Regions from separate parts of the Blautia sp. OM07-19 genome, predicted to be linked through region 2. Evidence: riboswitches for the same ligand, from Rfam matches in the RefSeq annotation. Region 2 holds a riboswitch; each other region holds the start of a gene.

Evidence for each region. A riboswitch is a leader RNA that binds a small molecule or an ion and turns the genes downstream of it on or off. The one in region 2 is predicted to bind cyclic di-GMP.
Region 1: linked by a shared signal. The riboswitch ahead of DXC01_RS12660 (TetR/AcrR family transcriptional regulator) and the one ahead of DXC01_RS16955 (ABC transporter substrate-binding protein) in region 2 are both predicted to bind cyclic di-GMP.
Region 3: linked by a shared signal. The riboswitch ahead of DXC01_RS00410 (hybrid sensor histidine kinase/response regulator) and the one ahead of DXC01_RS16955 (ABC transporter substrate-binding protein) in region 2 are both predicted to bind cyclic di-GMP.

Annotation. Positions count from the first base shown of each region.
Region 1 covers NZ_QULA01000018.1:55,076-62,663, reverse strand. The annotation lists gene DXC01_RS12680 (hypothetical protein) at 1-289, opposite strand, end outside; gene DXC01_RS12675 (AraC family transcriptional regulator) at 365-1,303, opposite strand; gene pflA (pyruvate formate-lyase-activating protein) at 1,422-2,159, opposite strand; gene pflB (formate C-acetyltransferase) at 2,162-4,417, opposite strand; gene DXC01_RS12660 (TetR/AcrR family transcriptional regulator) at 4,705-5,046, opposite strand; cyclic di-GMP riboswitch class I at 5,153-5,229, opposite strand; gene DXC01_RS12655 (TerD family protein) at 5,404-6,207, shown strand; gene DXC01_RS12650 (AIM24 family protein) at 6,223-6,927, shown strand; gene DXC01_RS12645 (cation-translocating P-type ATPase) at 6,978-7,588, opposite strand, start outside.
Region 2 covers NZ_QULA01000035.1:9,292-16,879, reverse strand. The annotation lists gene DXC01_RS16970 (ATP-binding response regulator) at 1-1,006, opposite strand, end outside; gene DXC01_RS16965 (substrate-binding periplasmic protein) at 990-1,805, opposite strand; gene DXC01_RS16960 (ATP-binding protein) at 1,851-4,016, opposite strand; gene DXC01_RS16955 (ABC transporter substrate-binding protein) at 4,163-6,007, opposite strand; cyclic di-GMP riboswitch class I at 6,107-6,182, opposite strand; partial or broken gene DXC01_RS21530 (MATE family efflux transporter) at 6,276-6,713, shown strand; gene DXC01_RS16945 (AAA family ATPase) at 6,717-7,588, opposite strand, start outside.
Region 3 covers NZ_QULA01000001.1:88,674-96,261, reverse strand. The annotation lists gene DXC01_RS00410 (hybrid sensor histidine kinase/response regulator) at 1-1,520, opposite strand, end outside; cyclic di-GMP riboswitch class I at 1,749-1,839, opposite strand; gene DXC01_RS00405 (hypothetical protein) at 1,831-2,091, opposite strand; gene DXC01_RS00400 (DUF4956 domain-containing protein) at 2,148-2,819, opposite strand; gene DXC01_RS00395 (polyphosphate polymerase domain-containing protein) at 2,816-3,565, opposite strand; gene DXC01_RS00390 (CotH kinase family protein) at 3,555-5,333, opposite strand; gene pelG (exopolysaccharide Pel transporter PelG) at 5,320-6,789, opposite strand; gene pelF (GT4 family glycosyltransferase PelF) at 6,770-7,588, opposite strand, start outside.

The DNA.
Region 1 (7,588 bases), on a different contig from region 2:
CCATGTTTTTGAGTTCCAGGACATGAGCGGTCTTGCGGTATTTCTTGCCATAGATCACATCGATGGTAAGTGTATCGCTCTCAAGTGTGTACTCGTAATCTTTCTGGCTGAAGACATCATACACGAAATAAAGTGCCGCCAGCAAAAATCCTGCAAGCATGAAGGACTGAGAGATCGTGATTCCGAGTATTACAAAGAACACGGCAAAAATGATCATGACTTTTCGCAGGATACCGGACATGCTTTTTTTCTTCCGGGATACCTGCTCTACAATTTTGTAATCGTACATTAAAAAATTCCTTTCTGTCTTTTTCAGACACGTTTCCTTCTGATTTATCATAAACAGATTTCTCTGGTAAGCACTCTACCATCCCTCTTCTGAGTGGATGTCGAATTTCAGGATCTGCTGTTCGTAACTTTCCGGGCGTTTTCGCCATTCGATCGGGGTAACTCCCATAAGCTGCTTAAAGTTCCGGTTAAACGTTGAGTTTGTCGTAAATCCGCACTTGTGGGCAATATCCGCCACCGGCGCATCTGTTTTCTGCAGAAGATCACAGGCAGTCTGGATTCGCACGGTATTGATATATTCCAGCGGGCTTACTTTCATATAAGAGGTAAAAAGCCGTCGAAAATGTGTCTCACTGATGTGGCAGCTTTTTGCGAGATTTTCGATCTTGATATCTTCCATGTAGTGATCGGATATGTAATCGAGAGATCTGGAGATCATGTTCGTGATCTTTCCCTTTTCTTCCGGAACTCTCTCTTCTGCTTCATTTCGATTCATTCTGGCAATTTCCGCCAGAAGTGACGCAAGGATTCCTTTTGCTTCCTCAAGATAAAATTCCTCGCCATTTCGCATAATATCCATGATCTTGAGGATCTTGGATGCTACAGAAGTATTGTCTGCTTCTTTTAGAAACAGTGGTTTGGAATAAATACGCTGGAGCATTTTTTCTGCTTTTACAGGATTGTCCAGAAATTTCCGAAGAAATCCCTCTACATCGATAAACAGATACTCCCACTGGCTAAGATCTCCCGGATCACTGTTCGTAGTATGAGGATAATTCGGTGGAAGGACCGTAAACTCTCTTCCATGAAAACGCACCATATCCTCTCCCAGAATCAGATGCCCCTCTCCCTCATAGCAAAAGCCGATCTCAAGATAATTATGAAAATGAAGATAATCCACACCTTTGCCATAATTCTGCCGCCACTTCTGCCCCAGCAATGCCAGGATCGGGCTCCCCGCCGGCATCTGGTAGTAACGGAACTCCATCTTGGGTTTTTTTCTCTTTTTCGCCATTGTATCCCTCCGTTTCTCAGAGATATTGTATTATTGTACAACAAAAAAAGGGTAAAAAAAAGACCTCTCTGCCATAACTGGCATTGAGATCTTTTTCTTTTCCAGTCTTCTGACCGGTTTATATCGCTCCCAGAATTTCTCTGGCATTGTCGATCCGTTCCTTCGAAGGTGGTCTGACACCTTCCAGCGGATAAGGAATTCCTAGCTGTTCCCACTTAAATACACCAAGTGTATGGTACGGAAGCACTTCGACTCTCTCCACTGTTTTTAAAGTATGGATAAAATCTGCAAGCCTGTGGAGATACTCATCTTTATCGCTGCCTCCCGGAACCAGTACGTGGCGGATCCACATCGGTTTTCCCATATCTGACAATTTCCGTGCCATTGCCAGAATATTTTTGTTGGACTGTCCTGTAAGCTTGATATGTTCTTCTTCGTCAATCTGCTTGATGTCCAGAAGAACAAGATCAGTATACTTCATAAGCTCCAGCCATTTGGAATAAAAAGGTTCCTTTTCTGTGTAAGGATTGGCACTGGTATCAAGAGTCGTATGAACTCCTGCGGCCTTTGCCTGACGGAAAAATTCAATCAGGAAATCAATCTGAAGAAGAGGTTCTCCTCCACTCACAGTGATCCCGCCTTTGTTACCCCAGTAATTCTTATAGCGAAGAGCCTGTTTCAGAAGCTGAGACGGGGTGTACTGCTGCCCCTCTCCCATTTTCCAGGTGTCCGGATTATGGCAGAACTGGCAGCGCATTGCACATCCACTCAGGAATATCACATATCTGACGCCCGGTCCGTCTACTGATCCGAAGCTTTCCAGAGAATGGACATATCCTTTGATTTCTTCACTCATTATTACATTCTGTCGTGGCAGGTTCTGGCAATAACATCCAGCTGCTGCTCTCTTGTAAGGTCGATGAATTTAACGGCATATCCGGATACACGGATTGTGAAGTTTGCATACTCTTCTTTTTCCGGATGTTCCATAGCATCAATCAGTTTTTCTTTACCGAATACGTTAACATTGAGGTGATGAGCACCCTGATCAAAGTATCCGTCAAGCACACGAACAAGGTTCTCTGTACGTTCTTCTTCTGTATATCCCAGAGCATCAGGGTTGATGGTCTGAGTATTGGAGATACCGTCAAGGGCATCTTCATAGTCCAGTTTTGCAACAGAGTTGAGGGATGCAAGAAGTCCGTTCTGCTCTGCTCCATAGGACGGGTTGGCACCAGGTGCCAGCGGTTCGCCTGCTTTTCTTCCATCCGGAAGAGATCCTGTAGCTTTACCATAAACAACGTTGGATGTAATGGTAAGAATGGAAGTAGTAGGTTTGGAATCACGATAGGTATGGATGTGTTTCAGTTTCTCAAGGAATGTAGAAAGCAGTGTTGTTGCGATCTCATCTGCTCTGTCATCATCGTTACCATAACGTGGGAAGTCACCTTCTACGATGAAGTCTGTTGTGATTCCGTCTTCATCACGAACAGCTTTAACTTTTGCATATTTGATAGCGGACAGGGAGTCTACTACGTGAGAGAATCCTGCGATACCAGTTGCGAAAGAACGGTCAACCTTTGTATCGATCAGAGCCATCTCTGCTGCTTCATAGTAGTATTTGTCATGCATGTAGTGGATCATGTTCAGTGTTCCAACATACAGATGAGCCAGCCAGTCCATCATCTTGTCATATTTAGCAACTACTTCGTCATAATCAAGATACTCAGAAGTAATCGGCTGATAGTTCGGTCCTACCTGCTGTTTTGTCTTCTCATCAACACCACCGTTGATAGCGTAAAGAAGGCATTTTGCAAGGTTTGCACGAGCTCCGAAGAACTGCATTTCCTTACCTGTCTCAGTAGCGGATACACAGCAGCAGATGCTGTAGTCATCACCCCATACCGGACGCATAACATCATCGTTCTCATACTGAACAGAACTTGTCAGTACAGAGATGTCAGCTGTATATTTTTTGAAGTTTTCAGGCAGTCTTGAAGAATACAGAACTGTAAGGTTCGGTTCCGGAGCCGGTCCCATGTTTTCCAGTGTATGCAGGAAACGGAAGTCGTTCTTTGTTACCATGGAACGTCCGTCCTGTCCCATACCTGCAACTTCCAGAGTTGCCCATACCGGGTCACCGGAGAACAGCTGGTTGTAAGAAGGAATACGGGCAAATTTAACCATACGGAATTTCATTACCATGTGGTCAACAAGCTCCTGAGCTTCTTTCTCTGTAAGAGTTCCGTTCTCAAGGTCTCTTTCAATATAAACATCAAGGAATGTGGAAATACGTCCAACACTCATTGCAGCACCGTTCTGAGTCTTGATTGCTGCCAGATATCCAAAGTACAGCCACTGGAATGCTTCTCTTGCATTCTTAGCCGGCTCGGAAATATCAAATCCGTATGCTTCAGCCATAACCTTCATGCCTTTGAGAGCACGGATCTGATCAGCGATCTCTTCACGAAGCTGGAAGTCATAACGTCTCATACCCTGACGGTCGCATGCTGCGAAGTCTTTCTGTTTTCCTTCGATCAGAGCATCGATACCATACAGAGCAACTCGTCTGTAGTCACCAACGATACGTCCACGTCCGTAAGTATCCGGAAGACCTGTCAGGATCTTGCTGTGACGGGCTAATTTCATCTCTGGTGTGTAGATATCAAATACACCCTGGTTGTGTGTTTTGAATTCATAGTTGTGGAATACGTCTTTGATCTTGTCGCTTACTTTGTATCCGTAAGTTTCGCATGCCTGCTCTGCCATTTTGATTCCACCGTATGGCATAAATGCACGTTTCAGCGGTTTGTCAGTCTGAAGACCAACAACTGTTTCAAGATCTTTAAGATCTTCGTCGATGTATCCCGGGCCATATGCTGTCAGAGATGTAACAACCTCTGTTTCCATATCCAGAACTCCGCCTTTGGCACGTTCTTCTTTCTGCAGTTCCTGAAGTTTTCCCCACAGTTTGTTTGTTGCTTCTGTTGGTTCTTCCAGGAAGGAAGCATCTCCGTCATATGGTGTGTAGTTCATTGAGATAAAGTTACGAACGTCGATTTTTTCTTTCCAACGGTTTCCTTTGAAACCTTCCCACTGTGAAAAGTTTTTCATTTTGCACCTCTCTAATATATGATTTATTCCGCGTATGTCCCGTCTAACTTTTCTTGCAAAAGAAAAATAAGACCGGAATCTTATTAGTTTCAAGTGAACACTCCCTTGTTCACGCCGCTAGTGTACACTATGGAATACGCCGTTGTCAATCGATTAACGCATGCTTTTAATTTAATACAATTTGTAGCTGTGTCTTGATATTTTTTATCAACATGTTGTGGTTTTGTACTTTTTTACGTCCAAAAAATATACCCGGAAAAGTACAAAAAAGCAGCCTCTCGCTGCTTTTATATTCCCCTGTTCCACACATCAATATGCAGAAGCTGGAACAATAATGCAAATACTGTTTTGTAGATCGTTCGTGCCTTGAGAGCTGTCTTGTCCATATATCCAAGATGCATTTTGACTGCTACAGATACGGTGCTGTCGATGATGTTGGACACGATCACCTCCGGATCCATCAGATCGAACAGATCCTTGTAACACTGATAAATATACGGGTCGGAAAGCCCGCATCCCTTTGATACTTTACGGACGGTAACGCCTTCGATGCCTTCTTCTGCTACTACTTTATATATGGAACGCTGAAGTCTTTCTTTTAATTCTTCTTTTGTGTATTTTCGAGCCATTACACTCTCCTTCTGTATGCCGTTGATTTGGTTAAATTTGACCGAATCCCGACTGCTGACTTCGCTTTTTACATAAAAAAAGCAAGACAGCAGATGGATTCTCTGTTCTTGCAACTGGCTGGCTCGTTCTCGGCCCCTATAGCTTTGCGTCACTGCGTTACCACAGCTTTGCCTTTATGAAGTTAAGTTCATGGTAACGTAAATTCTGCATTTTTTCAAGGGTTTTGATCCAAATAAGTAAAAATTAATGTAAATGTTAAAGTAAATGTTAACCTGATTTATTTTAATTCATGGTGTAACATGGTATGATTAGAACAGTGAACAATGTAGTATCAATAAAATACGGGGAGGTAAACTATGTTTCAAATTCCCACAAAGATCGAACCGGCATATACCGCCGGGAACGTTCTTACACTTAACCAGCGAAAGATCCAGCCTGCTCTGCACAGGGGAAATATTCTTTCTGTAAATTTGAAGAAAACTTCATCTGGCCATGTACAGGAAAATCCCAAAAGAACACAGGCTTATCGACATCCAGAACCAGCACCTGTAACTCCGACAGTATCTTCGGTATCCTCTGCTCCGCAGAAACACGATATCCCGGTTCTTCGTAACGTCATACAGAAGGGCCAGAAAGTCCGTATCGGCACAGTCGGGCAGCTTCCAAAGGTGCGTGTTGCACTTGGCTGGAACGTCTCTAACCCTCAGTGTGATATCGATTTATCCGCTTATCTTCTGGATGCTTCAGGCAAGGTTCCCGGCGATGACTGGTTTGTTTTTTACGGACAGACACTGAGCCCCGACGGAAGTGTTGCCCTGCATGTAAACGGCTCCGGGGCAGACCGTGAATATGCGGATATTGATTTTTTCAAACTGAATACTTCCATACGGAAGATCGTTTTTGTCCTTACGATCAACGAGGCACTGGAGCGGCACCTAAATTTCAGCATGGTCAAAGATGCCTATATCCGGCTTCTCGATCCGGATTCCGGTCAGGAGATCTACAGTTTCATGCTGACCGATTATTATGACAATGTCACATCCATGATGCTCGGAGAGATTTACTTACATAATACAGAATGGAAATTCAACGCCATCGGAAATGGTGTCGCCAGAGATCTGGCGGGGCTCTGCCAGTTATACGGCGTTGAGACAAACTAACGGGAGGATACTCTTATGATCAAATTTGAAACCATAAACGAACTGACACTCAAAGTCACTACTACAGGCAACGACGTTATCTTCACCAAGACCGGTGCTTTTATCGCAGGCGACTGCAGCGGCAACACTAATTACCGCTTCGAAAAAGTCCTTCTCGGACCGCAGAAAAGTCTCGCCCAGGCAGCACTCGGCTCCCTGATGCGCCGCGTCACCGGTGAAAACATTCCTCTTACCAAAGTCACCATGAACGGTCCATCCGAAACCTATTACGCAGAAAGCGCACAGCATGTTCTGGTCTATAAACTGGAACCGGGCGAAACGATCTCTGTCGAATCCGAAAACCTGCTTGCATTTACACAGGACTGCAAATACAGCGTCCGCTTCATCGGTGTCGGCGTTTTGTCCCAGAAAGGTCTTGCTACCACCACACTTACCGGAACTGGAAGCGAAGCTTATGTGGCGGTCATCACTGACGGAAACCCGATCGCACTCAGCAATGTACAGTCCCACAATACGATCTCTGTCGATCCGGATGCTGTGATCTGCTGGATGGGCAATGGCGCCTGCGACCCGCGCATCACAACAGATGTCAACTGGAAAACCTTTATCGGACAGGCTTCTGGCGAATCTTATTCCTTTGAATGGCATGGCGGAATTCCGGTAACTGTTATCATTCAGCCTTCTGAACGCAGCGGCGGTATCCGCGTTGCAATCGATTAAAAAAATATCCCCTGCCACTTTAGCAGGGGATATTTCAAAATCAGCTCTTTTTATTTGTTAGATCTCATGATCGCTTTTCGTACCATATCCACAGGGATGATCAGTACTCCAAGAACCATGGAAACAAGCAGTGCTTTCAGTGTCAGAGGAGTTGTGCTGAAGACTTCTCCACCGATCTGGATCAGGACTGTCTGAAGAACAAAGATCGCACCCATTACAAGGATAAATCTCTTATTTTCTCCAATATGCTCAAACAGGTTAAATCTCTCAGATCTGGTATTCAGACTGTTAAAGATAATCGCATAAATAAAGAATGCAAACATAAAGGTCTTCTCATACAGATCCGGATTTGAACATCCTGCCGGCATAACTGCTGTTGTGATTCCGCCGACATTTTCCAGGATCAGGATAGATCCCAGAGTGATAAATATTGAACTTACACCAATTGCGGACTTGATATATCCTGTCAGGATATTGTCGCTTCTCTTTGCCGGCTGCTCGTTCATGTAACGGTTCAGGATCGGCTCACCGCCGAATGCCATAGCTGCCAGTGTATCCATGATCAGGTTGATCCACAGGATCTGTACGATAGAGAATGGCTCTGTCCAGCCAAGGATCGGTGCCAGAATGTTCATCAACAGGGTACTGATATTTACAGTTA
Region 2 (7,588 bases):
CTGCTGTCAGAAGTTCTGCTTTATATTTTTCATCTTTTTCCTGCTCCTGTTTCTGATGTGCCTGATTGGTTCTGTGACCCCAGAACAAAAATATACTGAATATCAGAAAATAAAGAAAAATAACACCTGCTACACTTAATGGAAGGTTATGAAACACTTCCGTATCCGGAAGATACGCATAGATATAATAATCCCGCTGCTTCAGCATGATTCCATAACATCCGGTTCCTTCATTCTTGAGATGATAAATGTGCTGACTGTCTGTATGCTTTTTCATTGCCTGAACAACCTCGTTGCCAGCCGTATTCTGCCCCAACAGGCTCTCATTATTGCTGGCAACAACGATTCCGTCGTCTGCAACGATAATCGTTCCATCTTTCTGGATACTATAACCATTTAAAAGCCCCTGTATCGTCAGCGTATAGTTTCTGGCAAATTCAGGAGATGTGTAATAATAGATTGCAACGATACCCGGTGCATCTTTTCTGGCGCAGGCTGCAATGTCAATAAAGGATCCATCTTCCCTGGTAAACCGTTCCGAATAGCTTCTTTCTTCATATCCGGCAAAATCCATGATAATTTCTTTTTGCAGATACTCCGTAATCTCATTAGCCAGAGACTCATCCGTGCTGTATTCACAGTCCGTCTTTCCTTCTGCATCCAGTACAATGATACCATCCACCCATAGAGTCTGCAGGTTTTCTTTCAGGAAATCCCGACTTAGCTGCCCTCCGTTTTCTATTTCCATTTTAATATTTGTACTCATCTGTCTGGCACTTTCAATGGCACGGAGGAGGCTTTTTGATTCCGAAGATTCATTAAAATGGGTGTAGGTGGAGCACTGCACTTTCACATAGTTTACAATCTCCACCATTCTTTTCTCTGCTTCCGCTTTTTCTGCGTGAAAGAAATAACACAGAGATACTACAGCCACACAGATTCCAATCAGAGCACCGAACAGCTGGATTCGTTTTTCTCTTTTCTTTCTCTTAATACCCAAAATCATCCACCTCCAGATACTTCTGGGGATCATCCAGATATTTTTCAATAATTTTCAGGGATGTGCCATCCTGACGCATTTCTTCCAATGTCTGGCTCATCTGCTCACAGATTCCTCTGTCATCATCTTTTGCAAAAGCGACACCTATTCCGGTGATCATCAGAGGCTCTTCCAGAATACGGAAGCTTGCATCATAATCCTTCATATACTGAACAATAGATTCCTCATGTGCTGCAACTGCATCTACATATCCTTTTCCCAGAAATGTATAAATCAGCTCCCTGTGTCCCAGGCTGATCAGATTGCCCAGCTTTGGGATTCTCTCATCCGTCCGGTTCAGAAAGATGCCTTCCGGTTTGGTTGTGGACTGAACAGCCAGGTTCTTACCCTCCAGGTCACTCAGTTTATAGATATTACTGTTCTCATTTACAGCGACCACCTGGCGGCTTGCTATGTATGGTCCTGCCCAACGGTAATCATCAAGACGCCCTTCCATGGAAAAACAGCCCATGATACAGTCAATCTCTCCACTCTCCACCAATTCTTTTTTCTTCTCCCAGTTGATCTGGACAACGTCCACCTGATATCCCATTCTTTTGAAAGCTTCTGTAGCCAGTTCTACATCGATTCCCGTCGGTACACCATCCTCATTCAGATAATTGTATGGTGGATAGTTGTCACTGCCAAGCGTAATGACTGGCTTTTCGGTTTCTTCTTTCGTGTTATCTGTGTTTTTACACCCTGCCAGGGTGACTGCTAAAATTCCCGCAAGCAGAATGCCTGCAATCACTCTTTTTCCTTTCATTTTCCTTCTATCCCTAACTATCCTTTTTGATTCTTCTATGTCCGGTTACTTTCCATTTGTCACTGTACAGTGACCTGCGGTTCGGTACCCCCCCCCACCAGATTTTATGCTTCTGATCGTCTTTTCCAGCACCTTCATCTCAACCGGTTTTGAAACATGTGCATTCATGCCAGCCGCAAGGGAATGCTGAATGTCTTCTGAAAATGCATTGGCAGTCATGGCAATAATCGGAATCGTCTTTGCCAGTTTATGGGAACTTCTGCGGATTGCCTTCGTTGCCTCATAGCCATTCATAACAGGCATCTGCACATCCATTAGAATCATGTCATAATCACCTGGAGCAGACTGTTCAAATGCTCTCAAAATCTCTTCGCCATTTTCACAGATGGTACATTCCGCACCTTCAATCTTTAACAGTTCCGTCAGGATCTCTGCGTTCAGCTCATTATCCTCTGCACACAGGAATCTCATTCCTTGAAGGATATTACCATCCTGCTCATCCGTTTCTTCTTGTGCCGCCAGAGCAGCCGTTCCATCCTCTGCAATTTTCAGATCCAGGAGAACCTCAAAACAGCTTCCCTGTCCTAATTCACTGTCCACGTCAATGGTACCTCCCATTGCCTCAACCAGGTTCTTAGCAATCGCCATTCCAAGTCCGGTTCCCTGTATTTTGTTTGTAAGGGAACTTTCCGCACGGGTAAACGCATCAAAAATTGTATCCTTGAAATCTGCCGACATTCCCATACCATTGTCACTGACTAAAAAGCGGTACTTTGCATAGACAGATGACTTTGTCTCACATTCTTCTACAAAGAACTGAATTTTCCCACCTTCCTGGGTATACTTCACTGCATTGGAAAGCAGGTTGCTGAAAATCTGCATCAGGTGAATCTGATCCCCATTCACCCACTCATGCTGAATATTTTCTTTTATGATTGTAAGGGTCTGCTGCTTTTCATATATTTGAGAATGAAATATAGTGTCAAGTTCCTGCATAAAATCCAGAATAGAAAAGTCAGAATACTTGAAGACTGTTTTTCCTGCCTCAATCTTACTCATATCCAAAACATCATTAATGATTCCTAACAGATGCTGTGATGAAATATCTATTTTATCTGCATACTCTATAACTTTTGCTTTATTACCTGCATCATGTCTGATCAAAGACGTAATACCAATGATTGCATTCATAGGTGTACGGATATCATGTGACATATTAGACAGGAAATCCGTTTTCGCCTTATTTGCATTTTCAGCTGTCTGTAAAGCCTCTGTTGCAACGTTCTTTGCCTTTTTCAGTTTTTGATTGACTACTTCCATTTCCTTCATTGTTTGTAAATGAAGTTCATTATTTCTTTTTTCATATTCTGCTTTTTGATCTGCAAGACTAAGTCTAGAAATACTGTAGAATAATCCGGCAAAAAGCAAAAGTATAAAACCTGCCATGAGTATTGTTGTAAACAACACCGTTTTCTGGTAATCCGTCAGCACATTGTCAACAACTCCCCTTGCCACAATGCATACCAAAATGGTGTTGTTGCTTTCTATCGGGCAATACCCCAGATAATAGGGATTCTGTTTTCCCAAAAATACAACTCCGGATTCTCTGTTATCAAACTTCTTTTTGAACAAATCAGCCTCTTCTTCTGTAATAGCCTGTTCCCCTTTTAAATGTTTTAACAAAGAATAATTACGCAGGTATTTATCTCCACTCTGGTTCGTATACGTAATATTTCCGTCATGATCCAGCATGAACAAATATGCTTTCCCATGATAACCTTTCAGTTTTAACATGGAATCCAGTTTCGAATGATCATACACAGTTCCAATTGCCGTATAAGTTTCTCCATTGATAGTGTATTCCTGACATGGAATCGCAACCAGATAACCTTCTTTTTTCTTCTGATCATAATCAAGACGCACCAGTTTTCCAATATTGTATCCGTTCTTTAAGTCCAGCAGAAGTTTACTTGGCATATCAATCCGCATTTTTGTTCCACCTGCTGATATTGCCTGACCATTTTCCTGAAGGAATATAAGTGTACTTTCCGATTCTTTTTCCCATGCTTCAAAGAAACTTTTGTTCACATCCGTTTCAAGAGACAGCTCCCTCTCATGAAGTAAAAATTCCTCAACCAACTGCAGCTGGTTGTAGTATCCACTCACTTGAAGATCATAGGTCTGCTGTATCTGTTCAACAACAGCTCCCATACTGCTTTTTCCATTTTCGCTGATATACTTGCTAGACTCGCTTACCAGATACTTTGTTCCTGCTAAACTTAAAAGAATAATAAGTAGTATAAGCAACAGCCTTGTTATTTTTTTTCTTTTATTTACCGTTTGTTCTATCCCCACTTTTACTGTTCAACCTCTATATAGTCTTCCGGTGCTGACGGCTGCTGTCCTTTTGACATTGCTTCGATCCATGCACTTGATAATGTTGTATCTTTAAGCTGCTCAATCTCACATTTCGGATTTATTTTTTTCAAAACAGACATTGTGGTGTCTGTAAGAAGAATAGAGTATTCCTTTTCTTTGTCTATTTTCTTATCATTAACTGTCAAGTCCTTTAACGAAAATCCACTTTCCGCTTGATTGACGATCATTTTCATACCGGATGCAATTGGTAATTCGTATTTATTGGTTACATAAAAATTCTCATCAGCTTCGGCGAGATAATTTTCTACGAGTTCACAAACCTGTTTACCATTAATTTTTGTAAAATATAATGCTGTATCTGAACTCTTCGCTGTCATCATGCCAACCCGGCTATTGGTGCATTCTCCTTTGTACATAGAAGAAGTGAAATAATAATATGGTGCCAGAGCCAGCTGTGCATCATTTTCTTCTCTGATCATAGTTAAAATGGAAGATGCTGCATCACGGCCATTTCTATCGTTCAGTGAAATGGAATATTCATTTTCAAAATTCACGATTGCTTTTTCTTCTGGATCTTTACGATTCATTACACTGCGAAAAGTAGCATAAGCCTGTGTTTCATCCATTTCCCCTGACAGTAATCCGTGAACAGCCTCAAGACTTGCATCAAATGATTTTTGGGCGGAATATCGGATATAAACAGCATTATTATTAATTTCATCTTCCAGTCCAGGCACATCCTGCATCATGGTTGGAACATCTGTATTCAATGAAATAACACCGCTTCCATCCGCAATCAGCTTTTGCCCCTCTTCTGAAATCATACAATCCAGCACATCCAGCGCAGTATCCAGTTTCTCCCGGTCTTTTTCCAGGTTTTTGTTAAATGCAATGTTTAAGGACGGAGTCATGTACACATAGGATTCATCCGATGTCTGTGAAAAGTAAGGAATACGGATCAGCTCCGCATCCATCTGTTTCTGTAGCTGCTGCATAACCGTCGGATGTCCATGAAACATTGCTGATTTTCCCTCGACAAACATCTGGATTCCTGTATCGACGTCAATATTGATATCTTCTTTACCAAAGTGCGAATCCTTAAGAAACTGACTGGTTTCTGAAAAAATACGTTTCCATAATGTATCATCAAACTTCACTTCATCAGCTGCAGTCTCTGCACCGTTTCGCCATTCAATACCATCCAGGCTTGTAAACTCACCGATTGCCGCCGCCTGGATGATTTCATTATTAGACCAGTCTTCCCCAAGATCCATGGAATACGGTTTTATGCCATTATCATAAAACTGCTGACAAGCCTGTACATATTCCTCATAATTTTTTGGAATCTTAATTCCATACTGATCAAACAGTGTTTTGTTGGCAATGATCGTCTGCGGAATACCACAGATTGGCAGCCACTGGATTTCATCCTCCGCATTCTTATAATATTGCACCGCATAGGAATAATACTTGGAAACAACATCATAAGAAGCAAAATCCATAAGATAAGGCTGTAAGTCCTGTGCATCTGTTCCAGAAAATCGACGTACTGTTATGATATCCGGTAATTCATCATGTTCTTTAAAATAACTGTATAAATCGGTATCATTGTTACCAATAATAAATTCAATATCCTGATCTGGGAACTGTTCATGGACATAGGGTGCAATATTTTTCATCAAACGATTTTCCCACAGATAAACGGTAAGATGATCATCGTTTTTAGATACTTCTTTCTTTGACTGTCCACATCCAGACAAGACAGCAGTTGCTACAAGCACACCTGACACCACTGCTGTCAGACAACGTTTTGCCTTTTTCATACTTTTATTTTCCTCATTCTTTCCTGATAAAATCATTATTGTTACGTCTGTGAAATAACTCCGTAAAAAAGCACTGTCAAACAGACAGTGCACCTCATTTTATGCAACTGGCTGCCATTTTACAGGCCCTGTAGCTTTGCGTCCCAGACTTTCATCTGGTTTGCCGATTTCCTTATTTAAATTATAGTTTGTTAACTTATGCCGCAAAAACTGATTTTATTATACTCTAGCGCTCCCCTATGCACAAGAAAAACATTACCGTTTTAACTTCAACATTATCCTGATCCGGCTGGCCGGTGCATCCGGAGTCGCCGCCATCACAATCCTTTTGTACGGGCAGTTTCTGTTCAACGCTTTTTATATGGGACTTTCTATCAGGGTCAGTCCTGTAATTGGTTTCCAGTACGGTGTACAGCAGAGAGATCGTCTCAGAAATACATATAATATTATTATGAGATTTACCTTCCTTTCATCCATTGTTATGGTGATCTTATCTGTCCTTGGTTCCGGACCCATTGTATCCGTATTCACCAAAGATCCGGAAACCTTTCAGCTCGCATCAACCGGTTTTCGTATTTTTGCGGTCACTCTTTTTCCTGGTCATCTGTCTTGTGTCATTTCCTTATTTTCTGGGAATCACAGGTGTCTGGCTCGCCGTTCCGGCAGCAGAAATATCTGGTTTTCCCAAAGACAGGCACCTTATTAATTATCACACTAATAACACTTTACATCTCTTTTTATAAAAGGCAATTCCATATTTTATGATATTTTCCATACCATCCTCAAGAAGTATGGCATCATAATGTTTTTCTCTGATCTGCTCAACCGCCTTGTGGCAGGATAAATCAAATGCTGCACCTTCTGCATATTTTATCTCTATAATAATTCCTGTCCGGCTTTCCGGAATCTCAATAAGGATGTCACTGTAGCCTTCTCCAGATTCTGCATTGGATTTTATCAGCCAGTTTTCTTTATATCTGAGAAGCCCCTGAAGTATCCCGTGATAAAAATTCTCCTTTTTCTCTCTGCCGGATATATCACGAATACTGATTGTATGCCAGAGATATTCATTCAGAAGTTCTTCGATTTTTGCAGCATTTTTCTGAGGAAATGCCTGACAGAAAGTTTCCAGGGTTCCTGTATCATTTCTGGAAGTCTGCCGAAACCATTCCCGGATCTGAGTTATAAATAATTCCCGAATTTCCCTGTTAGGAATCGCCAAACGATATTTTCTTCCGTCTACACGGCCTCTCTGAGTCAGATAACCTGTAGTAAACAGTACACTCCATAAGTTTTCCACCGACTGATCCAGTTCACTGTAGGTCAGTTCCTGATGTATTTCTTTTATGATTTCATTTCCTGCAATCAGATTTTCAATCTCATTCTTTGTAACGCTGTCTGCTTTGTTAAGCAGACGATGCACAATTGCATTACCACTGGTATTTGACCAGTAATTTTGCGGATATGCCTCATCATCTGCCCGAAGATCATCACAGAAATTAATTGCATCCCAGGGGCAATAGACATCTGTCTTTCCAAATCGATATCCATCATACCATTCTTTCATCGTTTCATAGTGTT
Region 3 (7,588 bases), on a different contig from region 2:
TTATAAGTCTTTTCATCCAGGCTGCAGTACTCAAACTTATAAATATCATTTTCACTTTTCAGATTTTTCCGGATATTTTCCGGGGCTGTCAGAACATCAATAGTTTCCAATGGTTCCAGTGTCTTATATTTTTCAAGAACCTGTATCTGAAAATCATGATAGAATCCCAAAGGTTTATATATCATCTGTCCATTCAGGTTGTAGAATTCATATCTGTCATTTTCCAGATCACAGACAACAAAACGGTCAACCAGACGCACAATGCTCTGGATCAGCTGCTCCATGGAAGCATTGTCCGCTGCCATCTGCAGATGCCGTGCGCTCTCCACCTTTGCCTCTGTAATATCCCGCAGGAAAATCATGGCATATTCTGAATCCTCTATCTCTCCACGTATGATCACATTACGGACCCATCGTTCTTCACCATTCAGAGTGATGCGGCACTCCAAAGCCAGTTCTGTTTCCAGACCCTTCAGCTTTTCTGCAACATAACCACGGTCATAAAAAGCGGATACCGCCTTCTTATCTGTCTCCACAACATAGGAATCCACAAAATGACGGATCAGTTCATCCCATGTATGACTCTGTTCAAAGACTGTCATCAGGGACGGTTCAACCTTAAAGGTATCAAAAGTATTCGCTTCCAGATTCACATAATACTCGCACAGGTCTGCTTTCGTAAAAGCCCTGTGGAAAGCAGCAGATTTTTGTGCCTGCATGGCCTCTTTTTTCTCTGCATCAATATTAATAAAAATCCCGGCAATCCTGCTGGCAGAACCATCCAGCCGGCGTATCACTTCTGCCGATGCCCGAAACCACTGGTATTGATTATCCTTCATTCTCATACGATACTCTACCTGGTATTTTATCTGGTTCGTCTTATCCTTAATTGCCGCCTGAAGCTGCACCATTACTCTTTCTTTATCCTGTGGATGCAGAAGGTCTGACCAGGATTCCAGTTTATTCGGAAAGTCCAGAGTGTCATGATAGCCAAGCATTTTTCGGAATTCATGACTCCAGTTTGCATTCACAATCTCACTGTTTTCGTCACAGTCAAAATACCAGAAGCCGGAATAGATAGCCTCATTGAGCAGTGCCAAATTTACATGATCCCAGTTGACCTGTACGGACATAACCCAGATCTGTCTGCCTGCTTCATCTGTCGCATCCTCTTTATAAAGCCGTACATTATTCACGGTACCGTCCGCAGTAAGGATCTGTGCTTCCCCTGCTCCGTGAAGCTGCGAAAAACGGTCTCGATTCATTATATCTTCCCCATTATAAAAGAAGTTTTTCAATGAGCCTTTTGTCTGTTTCATGAAAGTATCGAATGTATATCCTGTACTATGCAACAGCAGATTATTCACAGACAAAATAGACAGGTTTTGGTCATAAGATCCTGTCATTATACCTACCCCGCCATTATTTTCCAGTGTTTTCTGTACGGCCTGTAACATGGCCTGTGTCTGCCCCGTTACATTCTCACCTAATGAATATATTTTGTCTTCATAATTTTTCATTTTATAAAAATCCTCTCTCCGTCTTATGCCTTCTTCATCCTGCTTTTATCTGTATACAGAGAACCTGTCCCTGCCAGTTTTCTTACCCATTTGGGCATACAAAAAAGAACACATGCCAAAATATGCCAGTGTCCCTACTACATTTCTTCAAAATCACACATCCGTATAGTATAAAAGTTATCGAAATCTCTTCCGTTTTCACATCTTTTCTATATATGATATGGAAACAGTGGCAACCGGCTGACCTGGTCAAACTTTTTGACTTTAGCCCCTTCTGGTTTTGCGTCCCTGCCTTTCAGCAGGTTTGCCTTTAAATAATTTCTATTTTTATCAAAAACAAAATACCATAAAGTTTTTCATACGTCAATATTGCTGGATAGAAAATCTGTGTATTTTGCGTATGCCAGCCTGCATTGTCAGTTATCGATCGGCTCGCCAAACCACTCACCATAAAATTATTTATTACAATTTCACTGGCTGCAAGATGTGGAACCTTTACACCATCTCCTTTTCCACAAAATAAGAGCCTTGCCGAAGCAAGGCTCTTACTAAGCGTTTTTCTTCGATTCAAAGAATCTATTCGGCTTGTGATTACCGCATAAATCAACCAGTTATAATCTTTTCATTTTATCCGTGATACTCTCCATTATACTGGATCAATGTAATATCTTCTACATTTGTGATCTTCCGGATCCTCTCTGTGAAATCGAGATCATTCTGCCGACAGAATACCTCAACTGCCATCTCTGTTTTCTCCCCACGCATCGTCTTTGACTTTATGAAATATTTCATTTTTCCAAAGTTGCGGATAATTTCATCACCTGCCTCATCTCCCTGATAATGAATCACTGCGATATAGATCCTGCCCTTCTGCTGCTTATGATAGAACAAAAAGATCATTGCGATCATTACAACTGCCGCGATCAGAGCCAGCACATACATTCCTGCTCCGGTTGTGATTCCTGTAGTGATCGCCCAGAAAAGATATAGCAGATCCATCGGATCTTTCACCGCTGTACGGAAACGAACGATAGACAACGCTCCGACCATACCAAGTGAGATCACAATGTTCGTACTGATCGCCAGAGTAACCATACAGGTAAGAAGCGTCATTCCGACCAAAGTAACCGCAAAGCTTCTGGAAAAGATTACCCCTACATAAAATTTGCTGTAAACCATATAGATCACCGCTCCAAGAAGCAATGCAATGATCAGCGAAATTGCCATCTTCGGTGCATTAAAGCTGTCAAATACGCCGGATTCCAGCACCGACTTCTTAATCATATCTTGTATACTCATAATAGTTTTCTCTCCTGTGTTTCATTCCAATATTCAAACCCATGCAAATACTGCGATTTTTCATAACAGAGTACATATTTTGATACTGCTGTGAATTCTTGTGCATTTGGTGGAAGCAAGTCACGCACGATCTGTGGAAGCATCTCTGTGAATTTCACTTCCATAACCAGTTTCCCCGGTTCAAGCACCGGAAGTGTCGGAAGGGACGGATCAAAGATGTCATAACTTCCGACCGCAGCCCTCACATCACTGTCAAATGTAATCCTGACTGTCCCCTCATCCATGATCCACGGTACACGGTCATAGTCAACGATCGTGCGTGGACGCATGAGATTGCTGACACATTCCACATAAAATTCTCTGCACAATGAATACGGACTGCTTAACAAAAATTTATAATCTCCATCAAGGATCTTATAGAATTCTTCCTTTGTCAGCGGAGCACTTTCTTTATAAATATAACTTCCGAATTTCTTCTTCCGCTCCAGCTTGATCGAACGGTCACTACAATCATAAATACGGATCCTGTATTTTTTTCGCATCAGGACACCAGATTCCTTTTCCGCATAAGCGCTGTTGAAATAATCTTCAAAATAGAGGCTGCGGATCATATAACCATTTCCCTTTGCATTTGGATCCTTTTTCAGCAAATGCTTCATCCTCAGCTCCAGCAATTCTTTCTCACTGGTACTGATCAGATATTTCCATTCATTACGGAAGCGTTCTTTTGATAAATCATTCCTCATAAATATCTTCCTCAACGTTTTGTCCGCCTGTAATGTAGAAACATTTCATACCATAATTCTTTCCAGCGTCTGTTACATAATAATCAAAAGCATCCTGCGTCTGTCCAGATGTATTTGTCGCACGGATACGCACAAAATACTGACCATCTGCCGGAACTGTAGTCTCCGCTTCCGGAATTTGAATATTATCCTGACGAAATACAATCTCATTAAACTTATAATCTTTTGCCAGTTCAACTGTGTAAGTGATCGTCTCTGCATCAAAGTCATACGATGCGTCCCAGTTGAACTTCAAAATATTTCCCTCGATCACCGGTTTTCCGATATAAAACGGCATTGGCTTTTCCAGGCTCTCCTTATAAAGTTTATAATTTTGTTCTACCTCTGAAGGGATTGCCGATGCAATTGTTTCATACTTCGCTTCAGTCAACGGTGCATACATCTGGTCCGGCATCTGATTTAAATACTTCTGAGTAACTGTACGATATTCCTCTATCATACTACTGATCCGATCCACACTGAGATAGGATCTCAGATCCTGGATCGCCGCGTCAAGTTCCTCACGGAAATCCTCGGACTGCAGACATCTTTGAAAAAGAACATTTCCCCAGTAATTGCTGACTCCACATTCCCAACTTTCCTGATCGAAACGATTCTGAATGTTGTATTCGGTTCTCATGAAAGAGCCGTCATTATCCCACGCAATCAGATACCATGTGTCCGAATTCTGTGGACTATATAAATATGTATTACGATTCTGTGTATCTACATTTCCGGTCAGTATCTGATACGCCATCCAGTACGTCAGATTTTCTCTGTCAAAATATTGATCCAGGATATCCGCAATCGGTTGAGAAATATCATTCAGATCTGTCAGCATTTGAATCAGTTTCGTATGATCTGAATTTCCTTTGATCTCCAGGAGCTTTTCAAAGGCTTTCTGGTCATAGGTCGGATCGTCTTCTTTTTTTATTACATCTTCATAGCGGAAAAACTCAAACGAATTAATTTTGTACAACTGTCCTTTCGAATCCATTCCATGGTTCTTCATTCCTGTCTTGTTCAGCTGTTCCACCTGTGTGTACAATCCATAGTCCTGGAATTCTGAGCTGTCCCCCTCGGTAAGATCTCTTACATATAAATGTACGAACTGAGTTCTAAGAGACATCAGCTGCGGTATCCCTTTCAGAAGATCGTAGGACAGCTTATTACGGAAACGCATTCCCTCTGTCTGATGTTTATTCAGATTGATTGTGCGCTGTCCACGCCAGGTTCCTTTGTTCTTCTTCAGCTCAATCTTGTAGTTTTTCTGTGCATTACGGCTTGATGTCTGTCCTCTGATCTGCACAGTAGCATTCGGCACATTTTCACCATATCCAACCTCCCCTCTCTGCGGACCTGACTCATCACCAACCTGAAGAAGCGCCGCTGTCTGGTAACGGTCTACTCCCATCTTGTCATAATCATAGGCCGAATAACTGTTGATCTCCTTCCAGGTGTGATCCGTTCCCTCTGAAGAATTTCCGCGGGAAACGGTGAGATACATCGTCACAACACTCGTCTCGTCATCATTTTCATAGAGACTATCCTTATCCCTGAGGTGAACGTCGTTGATATCCTGTGTCTCTGCCTTTTTTATCTCTTCCTGTTGTTCTGTCTGTTTCTTTGAAGTATCCCCTGTGTTCTCCGGGGTGGTACATCCCGTCAGGCAACAGGACATTCCTAATAAAAGGGCACATCCCAACGCAAGTAATTTATATTTTTTCAAGCTTATCTCCCCTCTCTATTTTCTCTTCCAAAAAGCATCCAAGCCGTGTGAAGAAACCTGTTTTATCCTCTGCTACGATCGGCTGTACACTCAAAATATAATACGGTAGTTTTTTTATAAAATATCCAAGACGCAGTGTACAGATCAAAAAGAACACTGCACTTCCCAGTAAAAATCCAAACCCATAATACACCTGTGGGAAGAATAAAGACACACAGGTAAATGTCGTCGTACACGCGGCGAACATTCCTGTTGCAAATAATGCTCCCTTGTAATCTGTAAAATAAAGTAAGATCAACATCATTGTGTTAGCAATTGCATAGAGTCCATAGCCGACACAGAGTGTACGGAAATATCCTTCCATAAGATCATTAAATCCAAGCGGAAGATATGTCAGAAGCAGCTGTCCGATCGAAATCGCCAGTGCCGTTGTAAGTAGCTGCTTTAACGCCGTATATTTCAGCTCCATGTTTAAAACCTTTCTCATCTCATTTCCCGCCTGCAGGATATCCTTGATTTCTCCCTTGTCATTAAACAAACTATAATAATTCCGATATTTCGGATAGAAATTCACTTCCACAGATACAACGAAATTAACGGTTGTAATAAGAATCGTCAAATAGGCGATCATCGCAGGTACATCATGATACGGTGCACCATAAAATAATCCCTGAACATGTACACGGATCGGTCCGCACCACATGATAACAAGATGTGCAAATAGTCCGATGTTCGTGAACAAGCCTGTAAACGCAAGCGGAAGGAACTGATCCACCCAGCGTAAAAAGAAAAATGCACTGATCTCTCTCTGCGGAAAATAACGGTACAACAGCGTCACATCCCAAAGCAGCATAATTCCATAACCGATCGTAACTGCGATCATCAACGCCTCTACATGTGGAATCCCAATCAGGATCAATAGGAATCCGACCAACAATGATACCGCTACCGCTGTAATAAATGAAATAAGAATCCCTTTGTAATCCTTGATCGCTGTCAGATAACTCATCGCATTCCAGGTGACGATCAATTCTCCGAAAAACTCCAGGCACAAAAACTGATCGATCAGATTGATTCCTGAAAACAGAAGAAAAATCCCATACATGATTCCGCCGACTAAAAGCAGGATCGCTGTTGAACCCCAGAAAGAAGAAAGCACCGCCTCGTGGCGTTCTTCATACAGCATATCCGCAATATATCTCGTCACGACCATAGAGAAGAAACTGGTCACGGTCAACGAAGCGAGAAGTGTATAAGTAATCATACAGTTCAGAAGTTCCCGGTTATGTCTCGTCGCACCGGTATAATCGCAGATAAAAGCGATTCCTACCAACAGCACGATACCGAGCAACATCGGACCTGTACAGATCACTCCTGCATACCCATACGCTTTTGCCGTCGCTGCAAGTCCGCGCTTCTGGAATAATTTTTTTAACTCAAATCCGATTCCGGCCATCTGCCTCTTCCACCTCCTGATACATCTTCCGGTACTTTTCAATCATTTCTTCTTTTCGATAATATGCTTTCACTCGTTTCTGTGCATTCTCCCCCATGCGGAGTCTCCGAGTTCTGGAAGCGCACATCTGATCCATTGCCTGCGCGAGCCCCTCTCGATACATCGGTGGAACACAATATCCTGCTGTTCCGTATCGATCCTCCTCGTTACCATTCAGAAGCTCCCTGCAGCATCCTACATCTGTAGTCACACAAGGCCGCCTTGCAGCAAATGATTCTAAAACAGACAGCGGCTGTCCTTCCGATATACTCGTCAAAATTGTAAAATCCAGCTTCTCCATATAAGAGATGATATCCACTCGTCCTGTAAAGATCACATTTTCCAGATGAAGCTGATCGACCAGCGCATAACACTCCTGCGCATACTCCTCATCATCGACGCCTCCCATAATGTGGAGACGCACATGTTCTCTTGTCGTGCAAAGCTCATAAAACGCATAGATCATCGTCTTGATATCCTTGATCGGTGCCAGACGCACGATCGCACCGATGTCAACCCATCCGTCTTCCTCTTTCAATGGAATAGGGGAAAGCCTTTCATAGTTGATTCCGTTCTCAACGACACGACATTTCTCCTTGTCACATCCCATCTGGATCTGTGCATGCATGGCATTGGTAAATAATGCTGAGACTAGAAACGCTCTCGTATAAATAATATCCGACAGCATATAGAAGAAAGAAATCCACTGCTTTTTAAATGCCGGCTGTACCCATTTTGCACGAATGATCTCTTCTTCACG